DNA from 3 places in the Lysinibacillus sp. NPDC094403 genome. Region 2 is predicted to be linked to each of the others. Evidence: riboswitches for the same ligand, from Rfam matches in the RefSeq annotation. Region 2 holds a riboswitch; each other region holds the start of a gene.

Region 1 (7,852 bases), on a different contig from region 2:
CGATTAAGCAGACAACCTCGCCCTTTTCTACTTGGAAATTTACATCCTTTAACACTTGGTTACGCCCAAATGATTTACTTAAATGCTCTATTTTAATAACTGTCATTTGTTCGCCCCCCTACACTGCTTCTTTCTGTTCTTTTTGATATGCATCTGGTCCATCCAGTCGTTTCTCTATATACAGTAAAATTCTCGATGCTGTGAAAGTCATGATGAAATAAAGGACACAAGCTATAAAGAAGGATTCGAAATAGCGGAAGTTATTACCTGCAATTGACTTTGTTTGGAAGTATAATTCCGTAACCCCGATAACGTTTAATACTGCTGTATCTTTAATATTCATAATTAATTGGTTACCTGTTGCAGGCAATATATTTCGTGCAACTTGCGGTAATACAATGTTAAGCATAATTTGAAAATGATTCATACCAATTGCCGATGCAGCCTCGTACTGGCCATTATCAATGGAAACAATACCCCCACGCACGATTTCAGCCATATAAGCACCTGTATTTAGTGAAACAACTAAAATACCAGCCGTAATAAAGTGCATATCAATGCCAAATGCCATATCTAATCCGTAAAATACAACCATTGCTTGTACAATCATTGGTGTACCACGGAAGAATTCAACATAGCATGTTAGTAAAAAATTAATGAGCTTTAAGCTATAGAATTTTACACCCTTTTTACGAACCTTGATGGTATGCATAATTCCGATAAAAAATCCGATAAGTGCACCAATAATTGTACTACTAATTGAAATAAGTAATGTAAAATACGCACCTCTTAAAAACATTTGCCAGTTGTTCTCAACAATAGAAATAATCCAATCCAGACTCATGATGTTCCTCCTAACAACGTCGTGTTGCTTGTTTGTTACAGTCGTCTTAGCCCTCTACCGTTTTCTGTTTCTTTTATCTTATGAAACTTTTAGCTAAGACATTATTAATATTTAGAGAGATTGTTATTTATTACACGGGCTAGCTGTTAGCCCGTGCATTCAAGTTATTGTGCTGCTGGTTGTTGATGAATTGCTTCTTCCATAACTTTTTGGCGATCCTCTTCAGAAATACCTTTTAAAATTTCATTAATTTTTTCAAGATCTGCATCACCTTTACGTAAACCAACTGCAATCGATGTATTTGAAATATCAGTATCAAAGCCTTGTTCAAACTTAACATAAGTAAACTTATCGTTTGCAGCAGCAGCGGAAATACCTTCTGGACGTTCTGCAACATAGCCGTCAATTTTTCCAGCTTCTAACGCTACACGCATTGCTGGGAAGTTATCCATTGCAGTTTGTTTTTTTACATCTTTAATCTGATCGATAACTTCATAGTTAGATGTATTTAATTGTGATGTAATTTTAGCACCAGAGAAATCTTGGATAGATTTTGCATTTTCATATTTACTGCCTTCTTTAATGACCATCACAAAATCAGACGTATAGTAGTTTTCAGTGAAATCAATTGTTTTTTTACGCTCTGCAGTAGGTGACATACCTGCAATGATTGCATCAATTTTATTGGATTGTAGTGCAGGTACTAAACCATCCCACTCCAATTTTACGATAACTAATTCTTTTCCTAAGCCTTCAGCGATTTTTTTCGCCATTTGCACATCATAGCCACCAGCATATTCTGCATTATCTGCAATTTTTACTGCACCATTTGCATCATCTTGCTGCGTCCAGTTAAACGGAGCATAACCTGCCTCCATGCCGATACGGAACACACCTTTTTCTTTCGTATCAGAACTTGCACCTCCATTAGACGATGTCGTATCCTTTTTGCCTCCAGCACCACAAGCTGCTAACATAATTGCTGTCATTACGGTCAACATCAATACCAACAATTTTCTTTTCATGAAACATTCCCCTTTTCTGTAAAAAAATAAGACAACTGTACCAAAAAAGACCTAAGTACTGAACTTAGGTCTTACTTTTTTTAACAGTTGCCCAAATCCTCACTATAATTCCATCATTCCGAGATAGCACAACCTAGTAAACCTGGAAAATAATTTACTAGGACAGTCCTGCACTTATTCACTGCAGACCCAGCATAAAAGTACGAGCTCCTTTTATACTTCGGCGATATTTCCTTCTCCATTGCGTCTTCGCTTGCTTATACTCAACAATGAACTAATAAATACCGCGCCTCTACCTCACAATAGGATAAAAGTGAGGTTTGTTTATTTAATTGATATATAGATACTACTATAAAACTAACTTAATAGTCAAGATAATATTATTACTTTTCTGATTAATTACAATATTAGAGTTTTTTATCCTTTTTAAAGCCTTATATACACTTTTGCAAAGGTGAAAATAATTAGTGCCAAGAGAGTCCGTAAAGTCGCCCATACTTCATTATACGTACTCCAAACAACTCATATACATGGTTACGCTTATAACAAATGAGATGATGAGTTAGTTTTCTAGAAATTACGCAAATAATTAATATATAACTTACTCTTTAGTAATTCAAAAGAAATTGTGGAACAGTAAAGATAATACCCTTTGCACTATACGTTTCTTTCTGTGAAGCTTTCGCATACATTGGGACAACATATCCGTCGGTTTGAATACTTCATCCGTCGCTTTAGCTCTTTTTCTCGTTGCTTCGATTGCTTCATCCGTCACTCTGGCTTTTCTTTCCGTCCCTATAGCTCTTTATTCCCTCGCATTTAATAAATGCTCCATATAAAAAGAAAAAACCCTGCGAAACAATGTTCGCAGGGTTTTACCAAACTCAGGAATTAAGAATTTAATAATAAATCTTCTGGGTTTTCAAGTAGTTCTTTAACAGTTTTAAGGAAACCTACAGAATCTTTACCATCGATAATACGGTGGTCATAAGAAAGTGCTAAGTACATCATTGGGCGAATTTCTACTTCACCATTCACTTCAACTGGACGTTTTTTGATAGTATGCATACCAAGGATACCAGCTTGTGTACCATTCATGATAGGTGTAGACATTAATGAACCGAATACCCCACCATTTGTAATTGTGAATGAGCCACCTTGAAGATCAGCTAAACCTAATTTTTTGTCGCGTGCTTTTTTCGCTAGGTCTGCGATTGAATCTTCAATTTCAGCAAAGTTTTTGCGGTCAGCGTCACGTACAACTGGTACTACTAAACCTTCTTCAGTTGATACAGCTACACCGATATCAAAGAAGTTGTTTAAGTGAATTTCATCACCAGCGATTTGTGCGTTAACATATGGATATTTTTTAAGTGCTGCAACTACAGCTTTAGTGAAGAATGACATGAAACCAAGTTTTGAGCCAGTTGACTCGAAGAATTGGTCTTTTTTACGAGAACGTAAAGCCATAACGTTTGTCATATCTACTTCGTTGAATGTTGTTAACATTGCTGTAGATTGTTTTACTTCAAGTAAGCGTTTTGCAATTGTTTGGCGACGACGGCTCATTTTTTCAACAGTCACACGTGATTCATCTACAGCTGCAACTGCTTTAGGTGCTGCTGGAGCTGCTTGTGGTGCTGCTACTGGAGCTGTACCATGAGCTGCAACGTCTTGTACACGTACACGGCCTTGTGGATCTACTGGAGATACAGCAGCAAGGTCAATACCTTTTTCACGAGCAAGTCTACGAGCTGCTGGAGATGCGATTACACGCTCACCAGAAGTTTCTTCTACAACTGGAGCTGCTGCTACAGGAGCAGGTGCTGCTTGTGGCGCTGCTGGAGCTGGAGCTGCTGCTTCAACTGGTGCCGCTGGAGCAGGTGCTGCACCTTCGCCAGCTTCTACAACTGCGATAACTTGACCTACAAGTACAGTATCGCCTTCTTCAGCTAAAATTTGCGTTAAAACTCCCGCTTCTTCAGAAATGATTTCAGCGTTTACTTTGTCTGTTTCAAGTTCAACGATGAATTCACCTTTTTCAACGCGATCGCCCACTTTTTTTACCCACTGTGCGATACTACCTTCTGTAATCGATTCTGCTAATTCAGGGACTTTAATTTCAGCCACTTTCATTTCCTCCTTTAATTAACGTGCATTGGTGCACATAAAAGGGCTACTGCCTAAGCAAGTAGCCCGGCTCTCAATAATTAATATGTGATTATTTAACCTTTACAGGCTCAGCAACTGCTTCTTCAACAAGTGCGGCTTGAGCTGCTTTATGAGAATCTGCATCACCTTCAGAAGTCGAACTCATTGCAGGTCGACCTACATATCGTAGCTTTTTACCTTCTGAAAGGTCGTGTAATGTTTCTAATGCATAATTCCAAGAACCTTGGTTTTTAGGTTCTTCTTGTACCCAAACGATTTCTTTTGCATTAGGATACTTAGCAATAATACCAGCAACTTGCTCTTTTGGGAATGGGTAAAGTTGTTCTACACGAGTAATGTGTAGGTGATCGAAACCTTCACCGTCTTTAATACGGTCTGCAATGTCGATCATCACTTTACCTGAACCTAAAACAATGCGCTCTACAGCTTCTGGTTTTGAACCTAGGCCTGGTTGTTCAATTACTTCTTGGAATGAACCATTTGCTAATTGATCAGCATTCGCTGCAGCTAATGGGTGACGAAGTAAGTACTTAGGTGATACAACCACAAGTGGACGAACGCCTTCAGTTCCTAATAATGCTGCTTGACGACGTAATAAGTGGTAGTAGTTACCTGCGTTTGAGCAGTTTGCTACGAACCAGTTATTTTCAGCCGACATTTGTAAGTAACGTTCCATACGGCTAGAAGAGTGTTCTGGACCTTGACCTTCATAACCATGTGGTAAAAGGATAACTAAACCAGATTTTTGACCCCATTTAGCACGTGCACCTGAAATAAAGTTATCAAACATCACTTGTGCCATGTTTGCAAAGTCACCGAATTGAGCTTCCCAAACTGATAATACATGGCCATTTTCTAAATTATAACCATATTCAAAGCCTACTACCCCTGCTTCTGTCAGTGGAGAGTTGTGCACTGTAAATGAAGCATTTGCACCAGAAATATGGTGAAGTGGTGTAAATAAATCGCCATTGTTTTTATCATGTAACACTAAGTGGCGTTGAGAGAACGTACCACGTTGTGCATCTTGACCTGTAAAACGTACTGGTGTGCCATCTTGAATAATTGTTGCATAAGCTAAAGTCTCTGCATGACCCCAGTCGATTTTTGCAGAAGCAAATGCATCACGGCGTTTTTCTAAAATTTTGCCAAGTTTTTTCTGTGGCTCGAAGTTTTCTTTAAATACTAGAAGCTCTTCGTTAATTTTTTCTAGACGTTCCGCACCAACTGCTGTATCAATTTGTGGGAATTCTACTTTTAATTCTTCTGGCATTTCTAAATGTTTATGCTCATCTTTATCTGCCATTTCTTTTACATGATCATAAGCTACTTGCATTTCTGCATAAATAGCTGTATCTAGTGCAGCTACTTCCTCAGCAGAAACTACACCCTCAGCTGCTAATTGAGCACCGTATAAAGCACGGACTGGCTCATGTTTAGAAACTAATTTATAAGTTTCAGGGTTTGTTACTGTTGGATCATCAGTTTCATTGTGACCATGACGACGGTAACCAATAAGGTCAACGATGATATCTTTACCGAATTTTTGACGGTAGCTAGCTGCAAAACGACCAACTAATGCTACTGATTCAGGGCTATCTGCATTTACATGCACAACTGGTACTTCGTAACCTTTTGCAGGGTCAGAAGAGTAAACAGATGAACGAGAGTCTTGTAGTTCAGTTGTAAATCCAATCATGTTGTTAGCAATGATGTGGACTGTACCACCAGTAGTGAACCCTTCAGTTTTTGCAAAGTTTAATACTTCTGTTACGATACCTTGACCTGGGAACGCAGCGTCACCGTGCACAAGAATACCTAATCCTTTTGTGCGGTTATGAACAGCTTGCCCTGGTTTAGAAGTGTCATCTTGTGATGCACGTGCAGTACCTAAAACAACCGGATTTCCTACTTCTAAGTGAGATGGGTTGTAAGCAAGTTTAACATTCATACCAGATTCACGGTTGTAAGAAGCACCCATGTGGTACTTTACATCACCAGTCCAGCCTTTTGTAATTTCAAGGCGACCATTTTCCGGCATAAATAATTCATTAGATACGTGTGCAAAGTCAGAGAACATCATATCGTATGGTTTATTTAAAATGTGAGTTAACACATTCAAACGACCACGGTGGGCCATACCAATACGTACATTTTCTACGTTATTTGTTTCAGCTGTTTTCAAAATTTCATCGAATAGGACGATTTGAGTATCTAAACCTTCACCAGAGAAACGCTTTTGACCTACAAATGTTTTATGAATAAACTTCTCAAAGTTTTCAACACGAGTTAAACGATCTAATAAAGCTTTTTTCTCATTAGAAGCTAATGCTTGTTTAAATGTACCTGTTTCAATTTGTGCTTGAATCCAATCACGTTCTTCTGTTGCTCCCACGTGATTATATTCAAATGCCACTTTATCTGTATAAACAGATTTTAAGTAATCTATTGCATCTTTACCATTTTTCACGTTTGCTGGCACATCTTTGAAGAAGATTGCTGCAGGAATTTCAGCTAAATCTGCAGCGCTTAGGTTGAACGCGCTTTCTTCAATTTGAGCTGTTTGTAGTTCACGGTTTTTCAAAGGATAAATATCTGCCGCTAAATGGCCTTGTGTACGAATTGCATCTGCTAGTTTCACAGCTGCTAACACTTTCTTGTAATCGCCAGCAGGAGCTGCTGCATTACTAGCTACAGCTACTTCACCTTCTACTACTACTGGTGCACCAAATTGTTGGAATAATAATACTAACTCCGGTTCTACTTCTTCAGGAGACTGTAAGAATAAGTCGTATTGCTCCATCACATATCCTAGGTTAGGACCAGAGAAAGCTGACCATGGAGAACTTACAGTTGTAACGTTGTTCGACATGAAAAATGACCTCCAAATTTTGCCTTTCGGCAGTTCCATTAATTAAAATACAATTAATTATATAATATTTCTCCGTTCTTTAAAAGGATGTTTAACACAACATACCCATAATTTAAAGAACGTTTTTTCCATCTCAATCTTACTACTCTTCACAAAAAATACAACTCTTTTTAGCAAATTAAGCAATTTTTTTCTCAAAGGATAGAATAATTAAATAAAGCGTGTATTTTTCTCAATTTTTCAGCGGGAATTTCATCAAGAAAACGGTTCCAACATTTTTATCACTCTTGACTTCCACTGAGCTATTGTATTTTTCAAGTAACATTTTTGTAATACTTAGCCCTAAGCCAGTTCCACCTATTTGACGATTTCTAGCTTCATCAACCCGATAAAAGCGATCAAAAATATATGGAATATATTCTTCCTCTATACCAATGCCATTATCCTTTATTTCTAATTGAACTTCTTTTCCAGTAACAGAAAGTGAAATTTGAATCTCAGGAATTTTTTCACAATAACGAATTGCATTTTCTATTATATTACGAACAATTTGCCTAAGTGCATTTTCTGTTATGAACAAACGTCCTATTTTTTCATTTTTCGACAGCGTTATTCGAGCTTCTGGATGAAGATGTCTTGTCTCCTCTATAACCGCTTCTATAACAGCTACTGCATCAGCCTCACTTTGGTTGTCCTTTTCTTCACGGCGCGCAAGTTCTAGTAATTCTTCGATCATTTTACGCATCCGTGCAATTTCCGTTAGTGAAGTATTAATAGATTCCTCTAAAATTTCTGGATCATCCTTCCCCCATCTTTTCAAAAGGGAGAGATGTCCTTCAATGGCCTGGATAGGCGTTCGTAATTCGTGAGAAGCATCGGCAACAAATTGTTGCTGCTGTGCAAAAGAAATTTGCAATTCATTCATCATCGCATTGTACA
Region 2 (7,852 bases):
AGACAGTTCATGTCCCATGCAACTGGTGTTGTTTTTTCACCATTTGACATAACTGGATTCTTTTGAATTTCCATTAATACAGAAATAACGTTCATACCATGGCGGTAAGGAACTTCGAATTTCTGCCAGTAGCCATTGCCACCTTTTGTATCTTGACGTAAAATTTCAACTTTTACCATTCTTCCAGTATTAGCTGCGATATCCATAATTCTTAGTCTCCTTTCGCAGAGTAATCACGTTTACGTGGTGGAATTAATGAAACGTCGACTTCTTGGTACGTGATAATTGGATTACCAGTAGTTGGATCAAACTTCGCCATTGTTGTTTTTAAGAAGTTCTCATCATCACGGTTCGGGAAATCTGGCTTGTAGTGTGCACCACGAGATTCGTTACGTAATAATGCACCTTTTGTCATTACTTTCGCAAGTAGTAACATATTTTTAAGCTGACGTGTAAAGTGTGCACCTTGGTTGCTCCACTTTTGCGTATCGTTGATGTTGATGTTATCCCAACGTTTTAGAAGATCATCAAGTTTTTTCAATGTATCTTCAAGTTGATCGTTGTAACGTACTACTGTCATAGTAGCTGTCATCATTTCGCCAAGCTCTTTATGAATCAAGTAAGCGTTTTCTGTGCCATCCATTTTCATGACAGCATCCCATTTTGCTTGCTCTTCTTTTACGCGAGCATCATAAATTTCTTGCGGAAGATCTTCAGCATGCTTTTTAAGATGTTTAACGTAATCTACTGCGTTTGGTCCAGCAACCATACCGCCATAGATAGCAGATAATAATGAGTTCGCACCAAGACGGTTTGCACCATGCTGAGAATAATCACATTCACCTGCTGCAAATAGACCAGGAATTTCAGTCATTTGGTTGTAGTCAACCCATAATCCACCCATTGAGTAGTGAACTGCTGGGAAGATTTTCATTGGTAATTTACGTGGGTCATCCCCTACGAATTTTTCGTAGATCTCGATGATACCACCTAGTTTAACGTCTAATTCATGTGGATCTTTATGTGAAAGATCTAGGTATACCATGTTTTCGCCGTTGATACCAAGTTTTTGGTTCACACAAACGTCGAAAATTTCACGTGTTGCAATATCACGTGGTACTAAGTTACCATATGCTGGGTATTTCTCTTCCAAGAAGTACCAAGGTTTACCGTCTTTGTAAGTCCAAATACGGCCACCTTCGCCACGAGCTGATTCTGACATTAGACGGTTTTTGTCATCTCCAGGAATCGCTGTTGGGTGGATTTGGATGAACTCACCATTCGCGTATGAGGCACCTTGTTGGTAAACGATAGAAGCAGCAGAACCTGTATTAATAACAGAGTTTGTTGTTTTACCGTAGATAATACCAGGGCCACCAGTCGCCATAATAACAGCGTCTGCACGGAATGATTTGATTTCTTCTGTACGCATATCTTGCGCTACGATACCACGACAAACGCCGTCAGGATCGACTACTGCACCAAGGAATTCCCAGTGCTCATATTTGTTCACTAAACCAGCTACTTCGTGAGAGCGAACTTGCTCGTCTAGTGCGTATAGTAATTGCTGACCAGTTGTTGCACCAGAGAAGGCTGTACGGTGCATTAAAGTACCACCGAAACGACGGAAGTCAAGAAGACCTTCTGGTGTACGGTTGAACATTACACCCATACGGTCCATTAAGTGAATAATACCAGGGGCTGCATCACACATACCCTTAACTGGTGGTTGGTTTGCTAAGAAGTCCCCACCGTATACTGTATCATCAAAGTGGATCCAAGGAGAATCCCCTTCACCTTTTGTATTTACCGCACCATTAATTCCGCCTTGCGCACATACAGAGTGTGAGCGTTTTACAGGAACTAATGAGAATAAATCAACTTCAGTACCAACTTCAGCTGCTTTAATCGTTGCCATCAGACCAGCCAGACCGCCGCCGACAACAATTATTTTGCTTTTCGCCATGATTATTTCTCACTCCTCTTAAAAAATTGCAATGATTGCATGTCCTCTATAGTAGCTTCTATTAAATTAAACGAAAGATAAAATAGCAGCCACACCAACTACACTTAGAATTACGAAAATAATGTTTGTTACATAAGTAGCAATCTTTTGAGACTGAGGAGATTGTGTAATACCCCAGCTTACTAGGAATGCCCATAAGCCGTTAGATAAGTGGAAAGTTGCTGATAAAATACCAACAATATAGAATCCAAGCATAAATGGATTCGATACGATATCTGCGATCATATTGAATTCAACATCTGCACCTAACGCTTTTTGGATACGCGTTTCGAAAATATGCCATGCAATGAAAATCACTAAGAATACACCAGTGAAACGTTGTAATGAGAACATCCAGTTACGGTATGTACTGAAACGCCCTGTGTTTGGTGAAGCAGTGAATGCAATGAAGACACCATAGAATGCGTGGAACAGTAATGGGATATAAATAACTACCCATTCAATTACTAACAGAAGATTGTGTGGAATTAAATCCATCTTACCTACTGCATTATTGTAAGCTTGTTCACCACCAACAGCAGTGAAGTTCATTGACAAGTGGAACATCAGAAACAGACCTACTGGAATCACACCAAGTAGAGAATGTAAACGACGCCATAAAAACTCTCGATCTTTCGACAAGACTGTTACCCCCCTTAGTACTTAAAATAGCACAACAAAAGAAGTCATCATTTTGTAACTGATACTTCATTGACTGTGTATTTCATCATGGTACAATATTATGACATGTTTATTGTACTCTCAAGAGCTACGAGCGTCAAGGCAACTAGCAGTTTTTCGCAATCCTTATTAAAGAAACAATCTAGTACATGATGCGTCGTTTTTTCTCGAAAATTCTATCTTTACTTTATCAGTGTCAAATTATAAGAAAATTCTAAGAAAGAAGGCTTTCAATGTTAAACACTTCATCTCCTACAATCTCAGCATTTGGCTATGAGATAATTCGCGATTATATTTTATCTTCTATTCTTGGTAAACATGAAGGAGATGTCCTTTACTGGGCAGGAAAAGATCTAGCTCGGAAGTTCCCATGTAAAAGTCAAGAAGAACTTATCGCATTTTTCGCAGATGCCTGTTGGGGTAATTTAGAGCTTGTCAAAGAATCAAAGGATGGGCGCATATTCCAGTTGACAAATGATCCAGAACTGTTACAAATCGGTCTTCGTAGCTTTAGACTTGAAGCAGGATTTATAGCTGAACAAATCCAGCAAGCAAAAGGTTATTTAACAGAATGCTATGATGAAAAAAGTGAAAAGCATCAGAACGTTATGTTTACAGTAAAATGGGACGTCAAAGAACGAATCATGAACACCGTTCCTACAGACTAAAACGAAAAGGATTGTCATTCCGGATTTATGGATGATAATCCTTTTTATGTATACTTTATATATAAGTTGATTGTAGTGGTGACTGGGCGACTCCTTTGGGATTAGCGTCACAGATGAGACCATGGAGCGAGCCAGTAGGGGAACGAAGGCTAAGAGCATCACACCCTGTGATAACGCCTTCGTGACCAACATCGTGTTGGCCCAAGCGTCCAGTCGGAACGGAAATCACCCCACGTTATGGTCACGGATCTCTTTTATATTTATAGTTGTGCATGTCTTTCTTTTAAAAGCACATCTATTAATGAAATAAACGCTTCTAAAATATTAAGCGAGTGTTGAATCATTTCCTCTAGGTTAATAATTGACAGTTCATTAACTAATTTTTGTGCAGCCATATGTACCAATTCATGAGGTTGTTCTATTTGACGATATTCTGGTAAATTCTGATATTGCTCAAAATGTCCATAATACCATTTTCCAAACGTACATTGATGATGCGTTTTTATTGTCTCTTTATGGCCCGCCTTTTGGATAGCAGCTCGTAAAAAGTTAGCATGATCCATTAATCTTGCTGCCAATTGGCTAACTACCGTTTGCTCTGAAGGCTTTCGAATTGTCGGTGCAATAGCTTTTAACATTTCAGAAACTTGATTTTGTATTATATCCGAGAAGTTACTAGTATGTGATAATTCCGTCGTTGTTTCCGCTAAACGACCTACAGCTATTACATTTTCTTCTGATGCGGCTGTTATTTGATGAATTCCAAGTGCTGCTTCTTCAATATTTTTACTTGTTACAGTCAGATTAGCAATATTGTCTTTCATGATACTTAAAAAATCAGTTAAATAATGTTCGACTTGTTTGATATTTGTTATTGTGTTATGTAATTTCTTATCAATTACTGATCGAATTTTCGTCATTTCTTGCAATGAACCTTTCGAGCTATTGGCTAGCTTCCCTACCTCCATCGCGACAACATTAAAGCCCTTCCCATGCTCACCAGCACGTGCGGCTTCAATGGAGGCATTTAAGGCTAGTAGTTGTGTTTGATCGGCAAGCCCGGTTACACTTTTACTAATATCATCCATTTTAATTACTTCATCATTCAACTGCTCTGTTGATCGAGCTCCTTTGATCAACAACTCCTGAACTATCTCCCCTTTTGTAATGGATGATTCCATTTCCTCTACAAGTAGTAATGAATGCTGTTTTATTTCTTGAATGTTTGCATTTACATTTTGCTCAACCGCAAGCATCTCTTCTGTATTTGACGACATTTCTTCACTCATCGAAGAAATATCCCCTACACTCGTTGAGACATTTTTAACCTTTAAAGCCGTTTGAAAATTAATTAACTCCATGTGCGCTAGTACAAAGTCTAAAATCGCATTTTTCACATCAATGCTTTCCTGCTCTAGTTCCAATTCCAGAATTCGCTTTTTTAAAATTTGTATTTCTAAATCGTTGTGTTTCTCAACGGTTTCATCCATTGGCTTTTGAAATAAACCGAATAAGACCATACAAACCCACCTTTCCCTTGGTAAAACATGTCACATTTTATTATATAATAATAAAATTGGATAAAGTATTAAATTGTTGTAAACAAAAAAAGATGTGCCAATTACTGACACATCTTATTCAATTTTATATGTAAAGTGTTTGTTCTAAATTAAACTCATCATGTAATGCATTTGCTGCACGAATCATTTCGTTTTGAGGAACAACGACAGACACTTTTATTTCAGAAGTACTTACCATTTTCACAGGGATACCTTCACGACGTAGACGATCAAACATACGAGCAGCCACCCCTGGATTAGATGCCATACCTGAGCCAATTATAGAGACTTTTGCTAAGCCGATTTCAAAATCAGCAAAACTAAACCCTAGTGATAATTTGCTATCTTCTAGAACACGTAATGCTTCGGCGAACTCCTCTTTCAAAATGGTAAATGATACAGTTGGCTTTAAACCATCAATTATTGCTTGTACGATTATATCGACGTTTATGCGATTCTCTGCAAGTATTGTGAACATATCTGCTAACGAAGCATTAGAATAAGCATCATAGCCAACCGTTAAACGAATAACGTCTGACTCATAGGCAACACCACGTACAATTAAATTTTTCTCCATTTCAACTTCCTCCTTCAATAAAGTACCTACTGTATCTATTTCGCTCGACCGAATTATAACCGGGATTTGAAACTTCTTTGCTAACTCAACAGCTCTCGGGTGTAAAATTTGTGATCCTAAGTTTGATAACTCTAGCATCTCATCATAGGAAATTTCTTTTAGTTTTTGTGCCCCAGCAACGTAACTTGGATCAGCTGTATAGACTCCATCCACATTCGTGTAAATATCTACGCGCTCCGCCTTCAATGCTGCAGCAATAGCTATAGTCGCCGTTTCCGCCCCACCTTTACCAAGCGTCGTAATATTCCGTAAATTATCGATACCCTGTTCCCCAGCAACGATTACAATTTTCCCCTGAGTAAAATGCTCGTCAATTCGACTTACATCAATCTCATCAATACGTGCATTGCCATGTATAGCATCAGTCTGAATACCTGCCTGCCAGCCTGTTAATGACACTGCATCATATCCTTCTTCCTGCAAAGCAATTGCCACTAACGCACTTGATAGTTGTGAGCTTGTTGAAAATAGTGCGTCTAGTTCACGCTTAGATGCATTGTCTGATAGATCACGAGCCATTTTTGCTAATTCTTTTGCCATATCCCTCATAGCTGTAGTGACAACGACAACATCAAAACCTCTTTGCTTTTCTGCAATCGCCTTTTTAGCAACATTTTGAATGTGCTCTGTTGATACTAATGTGGCACCACCAAATTTCATCACAATTCTCGCCATCTTCATCATTCTCCTTCGTACTTTTCGTTGATTATAAAGTAGCTATACTTTTGCGGTTCTTCACCAAAATAACAATTTTCAGGGACATGCATGAGACAAAAGCAAAGCGGCGTGAGCACTTACCGTTCTCCGCTCTAAATTTTTTAATCAAGAACAGATTTTAATATGGATCCACTTTTGCATTAATAGCTTTTACTCTCGGGGGTTATACGGAAAATCTTTTGGCATCATTCCATAATAGTAAGAATTGCTTTGAGAAAATGTTGTCTCTAGAGAACTAAAAAAGCAACTCTCACATAACGTGAAAGCTGCTTATAACATGTACAATAAAAGTAACTTGTGCATGTGTGATAGCTCTCCGAAACGTTTAGAATCGACAGTCCTACATCTCTTAAATGTAAAACCAGCTAAGCATCGGAAACAACGATGCTCTACTTCGGCAAGCTCCCCTTTCATACATTTTCACTGGACTTGTCCGTCCTCTAATGCACTACTCTTGAATCTTGCACCTCTATCATCACTAAATAGTGAATGTATTTAATTGAACCTTAGCGAAAAAATTTCTAGTTTATGTATAAATAGAAACTACTAAAAACTAAGGCATCGTATATAACATTGCTATATTGTAGATCAATGTTATATACAACCTTAGCATATGTCTAATCCTTTGACAATGTCTCCTGTTGAAAATAGGCGTGAATATTACTAGCTAGATTAGCAGGCATTCCTGCTTCCTGTAATGCCTGCTCACTAGCCTCACGAATTTTTTTGACTGAGCCAAAATGCTTAAGTAATTGCTGTTTTCGCTTTGGACCAACACCCTCTATATTATCGAGGACAGATTGGATAGCATGCTTTTCGTGTTGCTGTCGTAAGAAGGTAATAGCAAAGCGGTGTACTTCGTCCTGAATTCGTTGCAGTAAATAGAAGCCATCGCTTGTGCGCTTCAATGTAATTACTTCAGGCGGATCACCAAATAGAAGCTGTGACGTATTGTGCTTGTCATCTTTTGCTAATCCAGCTATTGGAATGACAAGGCCTAGCTCATCCTCTAATACTTCTCGCGCTACTTCCATTTGCCCCTTCCCACCATCAATTAGTACTAAATCTGGCAAAGGCAGACCTTCCTTTAAAACTCGCGTATATCGACGACGGATTACTTCCTGCATTGCACCGTAATCATCGTGCTTGGCAGCAGTGCGTGTTTTGTACTTTCGATACTCCTTCTTTGCAGGTTTTCCATCGATAAATACTACCATTGCAGATACAGCATCTGTCCCATGCATATGACTATTATCGAAGGCTTCAATCCGTAACGGCGTAGAAATACCCATAGCTTCACCAAGAGCCTCACATGCTCCTATTGTTCGTTCTTCCTGACGTTCAATAAGCTGGAATTTCGCTGCTACAGCAATTTCAGCATTTTTCGTCGCTAATTCAACTAGCTCCTTTTTTTGCCCACGTTTTGGTGTCAGTACCTTAACTTCTAATAACTCCGTTAAAATATCTGCATCAATAGATTGTGGGATAAAAATCTCCTTAGGCTTAATGTGCTCTAACTTTTCGTAAAATCGTCCAACAAACGTTAAAAATTCCTCTTCTGCCTCTTGGTAAATTGGGAAAATCG
Region 3 (7,852 bases), on a different contig from region 2:
GGATGGAACCCTCCATTAATTCTACAAGGCGTTTTGTAATAGTTAAGCCAAGGCCACTCCCTTGAAAGGATTTATTTCTGGAATCCTCAAGCGTATACATTCTTTCAAAAACATTATCAATATGATATTCGTCAATCCCCTTACCACGATCCCAGACATCAATAAAAATATTAGTATCATCATTTCTTACTGTGAGGCCAATGATGTTTCCCGCTGCCCCATAGGCAACAGCATTTGACAGTAAATTATTCAGAACCCTATCTAACGCTTCTTCATTGCCAAGTGCATACACGGACATCTCTGGTATTGCTATATCGATTTCTAGTCCCATAGACGTGACCATATCGTAAAATGATAAAATATTTTTGCGGCAAATTTCATTAACATTAATTTTCGTCATTGGATAATCTGTATCTCCTGCCTCCAATTTTGCCAGGTCAAAAAATGTATGGATTATTTTTAATACTTCCAATGATTTCGAATGAACGCCCTTGAGCAACCGGCGCTGCTCCTCTTCACTAAGTGATTGCTTCAGCTGTAGCATTTCCGTATAACCTAGTACAACTGTTAAAGGTGTTTTAAGATCATGTGAAATATTGGCCAACATTTTTTTCATAGAGCTTTCCATTTTCCGATGTGTCGCCGATACTCTTTGATTGTGATCTAACAACGCATTCATCGCAATAAGTAGTTGCTGTAATTCTTGATTTGCTGTCGGCACTAAAATCTTTTCGCTCGATTGTTCGTTAATGATTGCTTGCAGTTTTTGATGCATGTATTGAACGGAAGCGTTTTGTTGTTTTTTAACTCTCACCTGAAAAATAATAATGCCTACAAGTAACACAATCATCAGTAATAGAAATATAATCATCTGTTTATCCTTCAAATTTATAGCCGATTCCCCAAAGTGTTTTAATATATAGAGGATTGGATGGATCGTCTTCAATTTTTTCGCGTAATCTTCTTATATGTACATTAATAATATTTTCATCCCCATAGTAAGCATCATTCCAAATCAATTGGTAAATTTGTTGCTTTGTAAAAACTCGATTACGGTTTGTCACGAATAATTTTAAGATAGCAAATTCCTTTGATGTGAGCTTTACTTGCTGTCCATTCTTCTCAGCTGAAAAATTAACAAGGTCGATCGATAAGTTGTCTATCTCTACTATATCTTTCTTCTCCTCTACTTGACTGGAGTATTTCGTAGCTCTTCGAATTGCGGCTTTGACACGTGCTGAAAATTCCAGCATCGAGAATGGCTTGGCGATATAATCATCTGCGCCTAAACCTAATCCTAACGCTTTATCAACATCACTATCCTTGGCTGACATAATGATTATTGGAAGTGATGCTTGCTCTCGTATAATCTTTAAAACTTCTAATCCATTAAGCTTCGGTATCATAATATCCAAGATCACTAAATCAAAGGGATTGTTTAAACAATTTTGTAATGCCTCTTCTCCATTTACCGCAGAGGTGACAAGGAATCCCTCCATCGTTAAATAGTTTTCCACCATTTCACGAATGGCTTCGTCATCTTCTACTAGTAATATATTGTTTTGCACTTTCATGCACCTCTTCCTAATATAAAGCAGTCTATATATGACTTGGTCATTACTATGATCATCACCACAAAGAGGGGTTGATTTCCGTTCCAGCTGGACGCTTTTATCGCTGCCGCTTCGCTTTAGCACAGAGCAAAGCTTCCTGGGGAGCGTCCAGCCTCCACTCCAATCTACTTATATACATGGTATACGTTTCAACAAATGTCCTACCCAAAATTTGATGATGTGTTATTTATCTATCAGTTTACCATATTAAGGTTGTGCTCCAAAAGTGGGGGACGATTCGAGAAACTAAAGTCCCCTTTTTATTCTCTCCAGTAATTTTATCTGAAGACCCTAAAATACAGAATTTGTAACCCCCTGTATCAATTGGTCTATTTTAGTGATAATCAAAATTAAATTAGCAAGGGCTGGAGAAATGACTTTTAGAAGGAATTACGGTTTTTTTCTATTACATTTTGTATTATAGGGTTGTTATTGTTTTATGCTAGTTTATTAAGTAAGAACGGTATTTTTGGGATTTACTTTTATGTAGGTGCTCTACTCTGGATAATGAGTATTTTTTGGGGGATATCCGGAATTAAATCAAAACAACCAGGTATTTCTAAATTTTTAGGATTACTCATCATTTTGCTTATTCTTATACTCTACGGATCGCTGATTGCTATTATGGGGATACGAGGTTTTGGAGCTTAAAGCTTGGAACGTTCACCTATAGTGTTTTGATGATACGTCTGGGTTACAAATTCATCAATATTTTTTAACTTAAAAAAATTGTCCTGCGAGCATTTTCTATGGCTCACAGGACAGTTTAATTTTTTTATTGTTCTACTTTTAAATCACATTGCTCTAATGGAAGCATTTTTGTTTTATGCTTGATTTTATAGCCAAACCATAACAGTAAGAACAGTGGAATACCGATATATGAGACAAGAACTCCGTACCAATCTACTTTATCACCCATAAAGGCACTGTAGTTTTGTCCAATAACAACAATCATACAAACCGTAAAGGCGAATAGCGGACCGAATGGAAATAGCTTTGCTCTATACGGTAACAATTTCGGATCTAAGCCCTGTGCCTCGAACGCTCGACGGAAACGGTAATGACTAAATGCAATTCCTAGCCAGGCAATGAAGCCAGACATCCCAGAGGCATTTAGAAGCCACATATAGACCACACCATCACCAAAGAATGAAGCTAAAAATGCTAGGCAGCCTACAGCTAAAGTTGCCAATAATGCGTAAATCGGAATACCTCGACGGCTTAGTTTTGTGAAAAATTTCGGTGCATGTCCATCTACCGCTAATTGCCAAAGCATACGTGACGATGCGTAAAGCCCTGAATTCCCTGCTGACAGCATTGCCGTTAGAATGATAGCATTCATCAATGATGCAGCGAAGGCAATTCCTAAACGATCGAACACCAGTGTAAATGGCGAAACAGCGATATCTTCAGATAGCAAACGTGCGTCTGTAAATGGAATCAGCATCCCAATTGCACCAATCGCTAAAATATAGAATAAAAGAATTCTCCAGAAAACAGACTTAACAGCTTTCGGAATATTTTTACCAGGGTCATCCGTTTCACCTGCTGTTATTCCAAGTAGCTCCGTCCCTTGGAACGAGAATCCTGCAGCTAAGAAAATACCAAATGTAGCAAGGAAGCCACCGTGGAATGGTCCATCACTAATAAAGAAATTCGTAAAGCCTACAGGAGCTTGACCTCCTAAAATACCGAAAATCATTAAGAAACTGATGATAATAAAAACGATTACAGTTACAACCTTTATCATTGCAAACCAATATTCACTTTCACCATAGCTTTTTACCGATAATAGATTAAACGTTAAAACTACAGCGATAAATATAACAGTCCAAAGTGCAGATGAGCTATCTGGGAACCAATATTTCATAATTAATGAGACAGCTGAAATTTCCGCTGCAATTGTAATTGCCCAGTTGTACCAGTAGTTCCAACCAAGTGCAAAGCCTAGAGCTGGGTCTACAAATTTTGTAGCATACGTACTAAATGAACCCGATGATGGCATATAGGCTGCCATTTCGCCTAAACTCGTCATTAAAAAATACACCATGATACCGATTAATGCATAGGCGAGTAATGCACCGCCTGGGCCTGCTTGTGCAATGGCACCACCACTAGCTAAGAACAATCCTGTACCGATTGTACCGCCTAATGAAATCATTGTAATATGGCGGCTTTTTAATTCTTTTTTCAGCTTTGGCGCTTTATGGCCGAGCTGATTGACTTTTATCTCACTCACAATATAGCTTCCTTCCTTTTTTAAGAGGCAAAAAAATGCCATCACATGAACGTTGCTGTGATGGCTAAGTAAATCCTCTGTTCTTTCAAAATGATAGCGCAACACGTTGTCCAAACGTGACAGTTCTGTTCCTTTCGGAGACAGCCCCAGCATGAGGTTTTCAAGTCCCCTCACACTTCGGCAGTATTTCCTTTCAACTAATATCTCTAATGCTTGTCATTTCCATTAGTATACTCTTAAATACCGCGACCTCTACCTCAATACAAACATGAGGCATATAAATATTAAATTTATGATGGGTTCTATTTTAACATATGACCTATGACATTTCAATAACACGATTAATATTCCGTATTTTATGAATTTTCAACTATTTTTAACGTTGTGATAAAGTGGTATAGTGGTTCAATCATAATTGTTCTAACAGGGGGGATTTATTTGACTACTCATGAACATACCGATACTTATCCTAGCAGGAAAATTAACTGGAAAGGTACAACCTTATTACTAGTTATCGGCGTAATTTGCATTGCCTCGACACTACGTATGCCGCTAACAGTTGTTGGCCCTATTATTTCCTTTATCCGTGAAGATCTCGGCATATCCAATATACTAGCTGGCTTTCTAACAACAATCCCATTACTAGCATTTGCAATCATTTCACCATTCGCACCAAATGTTGCACGTAAATTTGGGCTAGAATTAACATTATTTTTATCAACTATTCTTTTAGCGTTAGGGATTGTACTACGTTCCCTTGGCACAACTAGTTTGCTCGTATTTGGTACTGCGCTAATTGGTATAGCCATTTCATTCGGTAACGTACTAATTCCCGGATTAATTAAATTGAAGTTTCCCTATCACGTAGGTTTGCTTATGGCATTTTTCACAATGTCGATGAATTTGACAGCTGGACTCGGTGCTGGCATTAGTTATCCTGTTGCCAATTCATCACTTGGTTGGCAAGGTGCACTGGCAATCGCACTTGTTCTTGTAGTGTTAACCATCTTAATTTGGATTCCACAGTTGAAATTTAATAAGCCTGAACCGACTGTTAAGACTACGAAAGAACGTACACCATTATGGAAATCACCTGTTACTTGGGCAGTGACAGGGGCTATGGGATTACAGTCATTATTATTTTATACAACTGCCGCTTGGATTCCTGAAATATATATGGCACAAGGATTAGCTGCAGATCGTGCAGGCTGGATGTTTTCCATCATGCAATTTTCACAAGTCCCAATGGCTTTAGCTGTGCCTATTATCGCTAGTAAAATGACATCTCAACGACCTCTCGTATTAATGTTTACGGCATTTTACTTAATTGGATTTATCGGAGTAGTTATGGAATGGACAAGCCTCGCTATACAGTGGATGGTGCTACTAGGCTTAGCCGGAGGAGCTTCATTCTCATTAGCAATGATGTTCTTTACATTACGTACCCGTACAGCTTTTGAGGCAGCTGATTTATCAGGGTTTGCACAATCACTAGGATATTTATTTGCCGCAATTGGTCCAATTTTATTTGGTTATTTACATGATTTATTCGGCGGCTGGCATATCACTGGTTGGTTATTTGTTGTAGTAGTATTGATACTCTTCTTATGTTCATTTAGGGCTTCTAAAAATGAATATGTGAATTAAAAAAAGCAGCTCATGTTAAAGTGAGCTGCCTTTCTCTATTAATAAGATGGTTTTTGATAAAAATAGTTGGGTGTATTGTAAACATTAACATAAGGCTTATGGTAAATATGAGTTGTAGCTGGTGAAAGAGGCGGAATCAACCACGTCCAATTGCCTGTAACCTCACGATCTGCTGCTGCTTCTGTTTCCTCAAACAATTTAAATTGCTGTGCAGCTGTATGATGATCTACAATGCTGACACCGTCTTCTTTAAAGGAATGTAGAACTGCAATATTCAGCTCAACTAATGCCCGGTCACGCCATAGAGAAGCCTGTTTAGTTGTATCAAGGTTGAATATCTCTGCTATAGCGGGCAGCATATTATAACGCTCATGATCTGCTAAATTACGTGCTCCGATTTCTGTACCCATATACCAACCATTGAATGGGGCTGCCTCAAAATCGATACCTGCCATTTGGAAGCGCATGCTCGAAATTATCGGCACTGCATACCATTTCAATCCTAGCTTCTCGACTTGAGAAGATTCTGGATGACGAATCGGTACCTCGAGTACATATCCGTCAGGGATTGTAAACACTTGTGGCTCCCCTCCATCCACCTGTACAACAAGCGGAAGCACATCAAAAGCGGTTCTTTCACCTTGCCAGCCAAGTGACTCACATACTTTTGTAAATTCAACAGAATGCGGATCACCAACGACTCCAGACTCCGTGTCATAGCCAGCATAACGGATTAGCTGATGATTCCAGATACGAACTCGACCTGGTGCAAAAACCGTTATCGTTGGACGAATTTTCCCACCATTTGTTGCATATTGAATATGTTCAAGCAAAGCGTTGAAAATATCCTCTTCATTCAAAATATCGCGGGCATCTACAACATGCAGTGATTGCCAAAACAAGCGGCCAATGCACTTATTACTATTGCGCCAAGCCACTCGTGCACCAAAGATTAATTCTTCCGTTGTCGGTATATATTCTCCTGCTGTTTTAATTTGCTGTAATTTATTTTCTAGCCATGTTTTCGACTCATTTTGTTCTACTTGATAAAGTTCTAAAAACTGCTGTACTTCATGTAAATTCATATCGAATTCCTCCATCTACCCTCATATTAGAGGAATAGAACTATAATCACCACGAAAAAATCTGCTAGAAAACATACATATTTTATATATGAAATACTTTGTTCAATATTTCATATTATTTCTTATATTTTTTTCAAACTAAAATTATTTATGGATTAGGAATAAGGTCTTAGTCCCCCATTAGAATTGCCATTATAAAAAATGTGATACATTGGTTCTATATTTTATTGGGAATTTCACTTAGAAAGAGGAGACCCAAAAGGCGCCGCCGCCAGTAGTATTTACAGTAAAGTTTGCCCCATTAATCCCTTTCACAACGGCATTTTTGAACTAGTTGGCATTAAAAAAGCATGTTGCACAATGTGCAACATGCTTGATGACCCGTACGGGATTCGAACCCGTGTTACCGCCGTGAAAGGGCGGTGTCTTAACCACTTGACCAACGGGCCATGGCTCCGAAGGCAGGACTCGAACCTGCGACAACCTGATTAACAGTCAGGTGCTACTACCAACTGAGCTACTTCGGAATAATGGTGGGCCTAAATGGACTCGAACCATCGACCTCACGCTTATCAGGCGTGCGCTCTAACCAGCTGAGCTATAGGCCCATTATTTTTTGGAGCGGGTGATGAGAATCGAACTCACGACATCAGCTTGGAAGGCTGAGGTTTTACCATTAAACTACACCCGCATATGGTGGGTCAGGACGGAATCGAACCGCCGACACTTAGAGCTTCAATCTAATGCTCTACCAACTGAGCTACTGACCCGGAAAAATGGAGGAGGTAGAGGGATTCGAACCCCCGCGCGGTGTTACCCGCCTGTCGGTTTTCAAGACCGATCCCTTCAGCCAGACTTGGGTATACCTCCGGAAATTATATAAATGGTGGAGCCTAGCGGGATCGAACCGCTGACCTCCTGCGTGCAAGGCAGGCGCTCTCCCAGCTGAGCTAAGGCCCCAACAATCAGGAAAGATGGTCGGAATGACAGGATTCGAACCTACGACCCCTTGGTCCCAAACCAAGTGCTCTACCAAGCTGAGCTACATTCCGATACTATTAGGCTTTTTTGGCGCGCCCGACAGGAGTCGAACCCATAACCTTCTGATCCGTAGTCAGACGCTCTATCCAATTGAGCTACGGGCGCATAATTTTTGTAAAAACTTGATGAGCCATGAAGGACTCGAACCTTCGACCCTCTGATTAAAAGTCAGATGCTCTACCAACTGAGCTAATGGCTCGTATTAAAAAATGAATGGCTGGGGTACT

The links. A riboswitch is a leader RNA that binds a small molecule or an ion and turns the genes downstream of it on or off. The one in region 2 is predicted to bind lysine.
Positions count from the first base shown of each region.
Region 1: linked by a shared signal. The riboswitch ahead of ACQKMV_RS06670 (transporter substrate-binding domain-containing protein) and the one ahead of ACQKMV_RS10835 (aspartate kinase) in region 2 are both predicted to bind lysine.
Region 3: linked by a shared signal. The riboswitch ahead of ACQKMV_RS18915 (amino acid permease) and the one ahead of ACQKMV_RS10835 (aspartate kinase) in region 2 are both predicted to bind lysine.

Region 1 is NZ_JBNNTL010000002.1:487,876-495,727, forward strand. It holds gene ACQKMV_RS06660 (amino acid ABC transporter ATP-binding protein) at 1-106, opposite strand, end outside; gene ACQKMV_RS06665 (amino acid ABC transporter permease) at 119-844, opposite strand; gene ACQKMV_RS06670 (transporter substrate-binding domain-containing protein) at 1,009-1,869, opposite strand; lysine riboswitch at 1,986-2,172, opposite strand; gene odhB (2-oxoglutarate dehydrogenase complex dihydrolipoyllysine-residue succinyltransferase) at 2,761-3,999, opposite strand; gene ACQKMV_RS06680 (2-oxoglutarate dehydrogenase E1 component) at 4,091-6,913, opposite strand; gene ACQKMV_RS06685 (ATP-binding protein) at 7,146-7,852, opposite strand, start outside.
Region 2 is NZ_JBNNTL010000005.1:178,959-186,810, forward strand. It holds gene sdhB (succinate dehydrogenase iron-sulfur subunit) at 1-206, opposite strand, end outside; gene sdhA (succinate dehydrogenase flavoprotein subunit) at 212-1,966, opposite strand; gene ACQKMV_RS10820 (succinate dehydrogenase cytochrome b558 subunit) at 2,033-2,647, opposite strand; gene ACQKMV_RS10825 (YslB family protein) at 2,920-3,354, shown strand; gene ACQKMV_RS10830 (methyl-accepting chemotaxis protein) at 3,615-4,874, opposite strand; gene ACQKMV_RS10835 (aspartate kinase) at 4,999-6,225, opposite strand; lysine riboswitch at 6,569-6,747, opposite strand; gene uvrC (excinuclease ABC subunit UvrC) at 6,885-7,852, opposite strand, start outside.
Region 3 is NZ_JBNNTL010000016.1:718-8,569, reverse strand. It holds gene ACQKMV_RS18925 (sensor histidine kinase) at 1-871, opposite strand, end outside; gene ACQKMV_RS18920 (response regulator transcription factor) at 876-1,568, opposite strand; gene ACQKMV_RS18915 (amino acid permease) at 2,389-3,852, opposite strand; lysine riboswitch at 3,939-4,115, opposite strand; gene ACQKMV_RS18910 (CynX/NimT family MFS transporter) at 4,291-5,499, shown strand; gene ACQKMV_RS18905 (nitric oxide synthase oxygenase) at 5,538-6,584, opposite strand; tRNA gene ACQKMV_RS18900 (tRNA-Glu) at 6,962-7,033, opposite strand; tRNA gene ACQKMV_RS18895 (tRNA-Asn) at 7,035-7,111, opposite strand; tRNA gene ACQKMV_RS18890 (tRNA-Ile) at 7,116-7,192, opposite strand; tRNA gene ACQKMV_RS18885 (tRNA-Gly) at 7,202-7,275, opposite strand; tRNA gene ACQKMV_RS18880 (tRNA-Phe) at 7,279-7,354, opposite strand; tRNA gene ACQKMV_RS18875 (tRNA-Ser) at 7,362-7,454, opposite strand; tRNA gene ACQKMV_RS18870 (tRNA-Ala) at 7,469-7,544, opposite strand; tRNA gene ACQKMV_RS18865 (tRNA-Pro) at 7,560-7,636, opposite strand; tRNA gene ACQKMV_RS18860 (tRNA-Arg) at 7,654-7,730, opposite strand; tRNA gene ACQKMV_RS18855 (tRNA-Lys) at 7,752-7,824, opposite strand; tRNA gene ACQKMV_RS18850 (tRNA-Gln) at 7,840-7,852, opposite strand, start outside.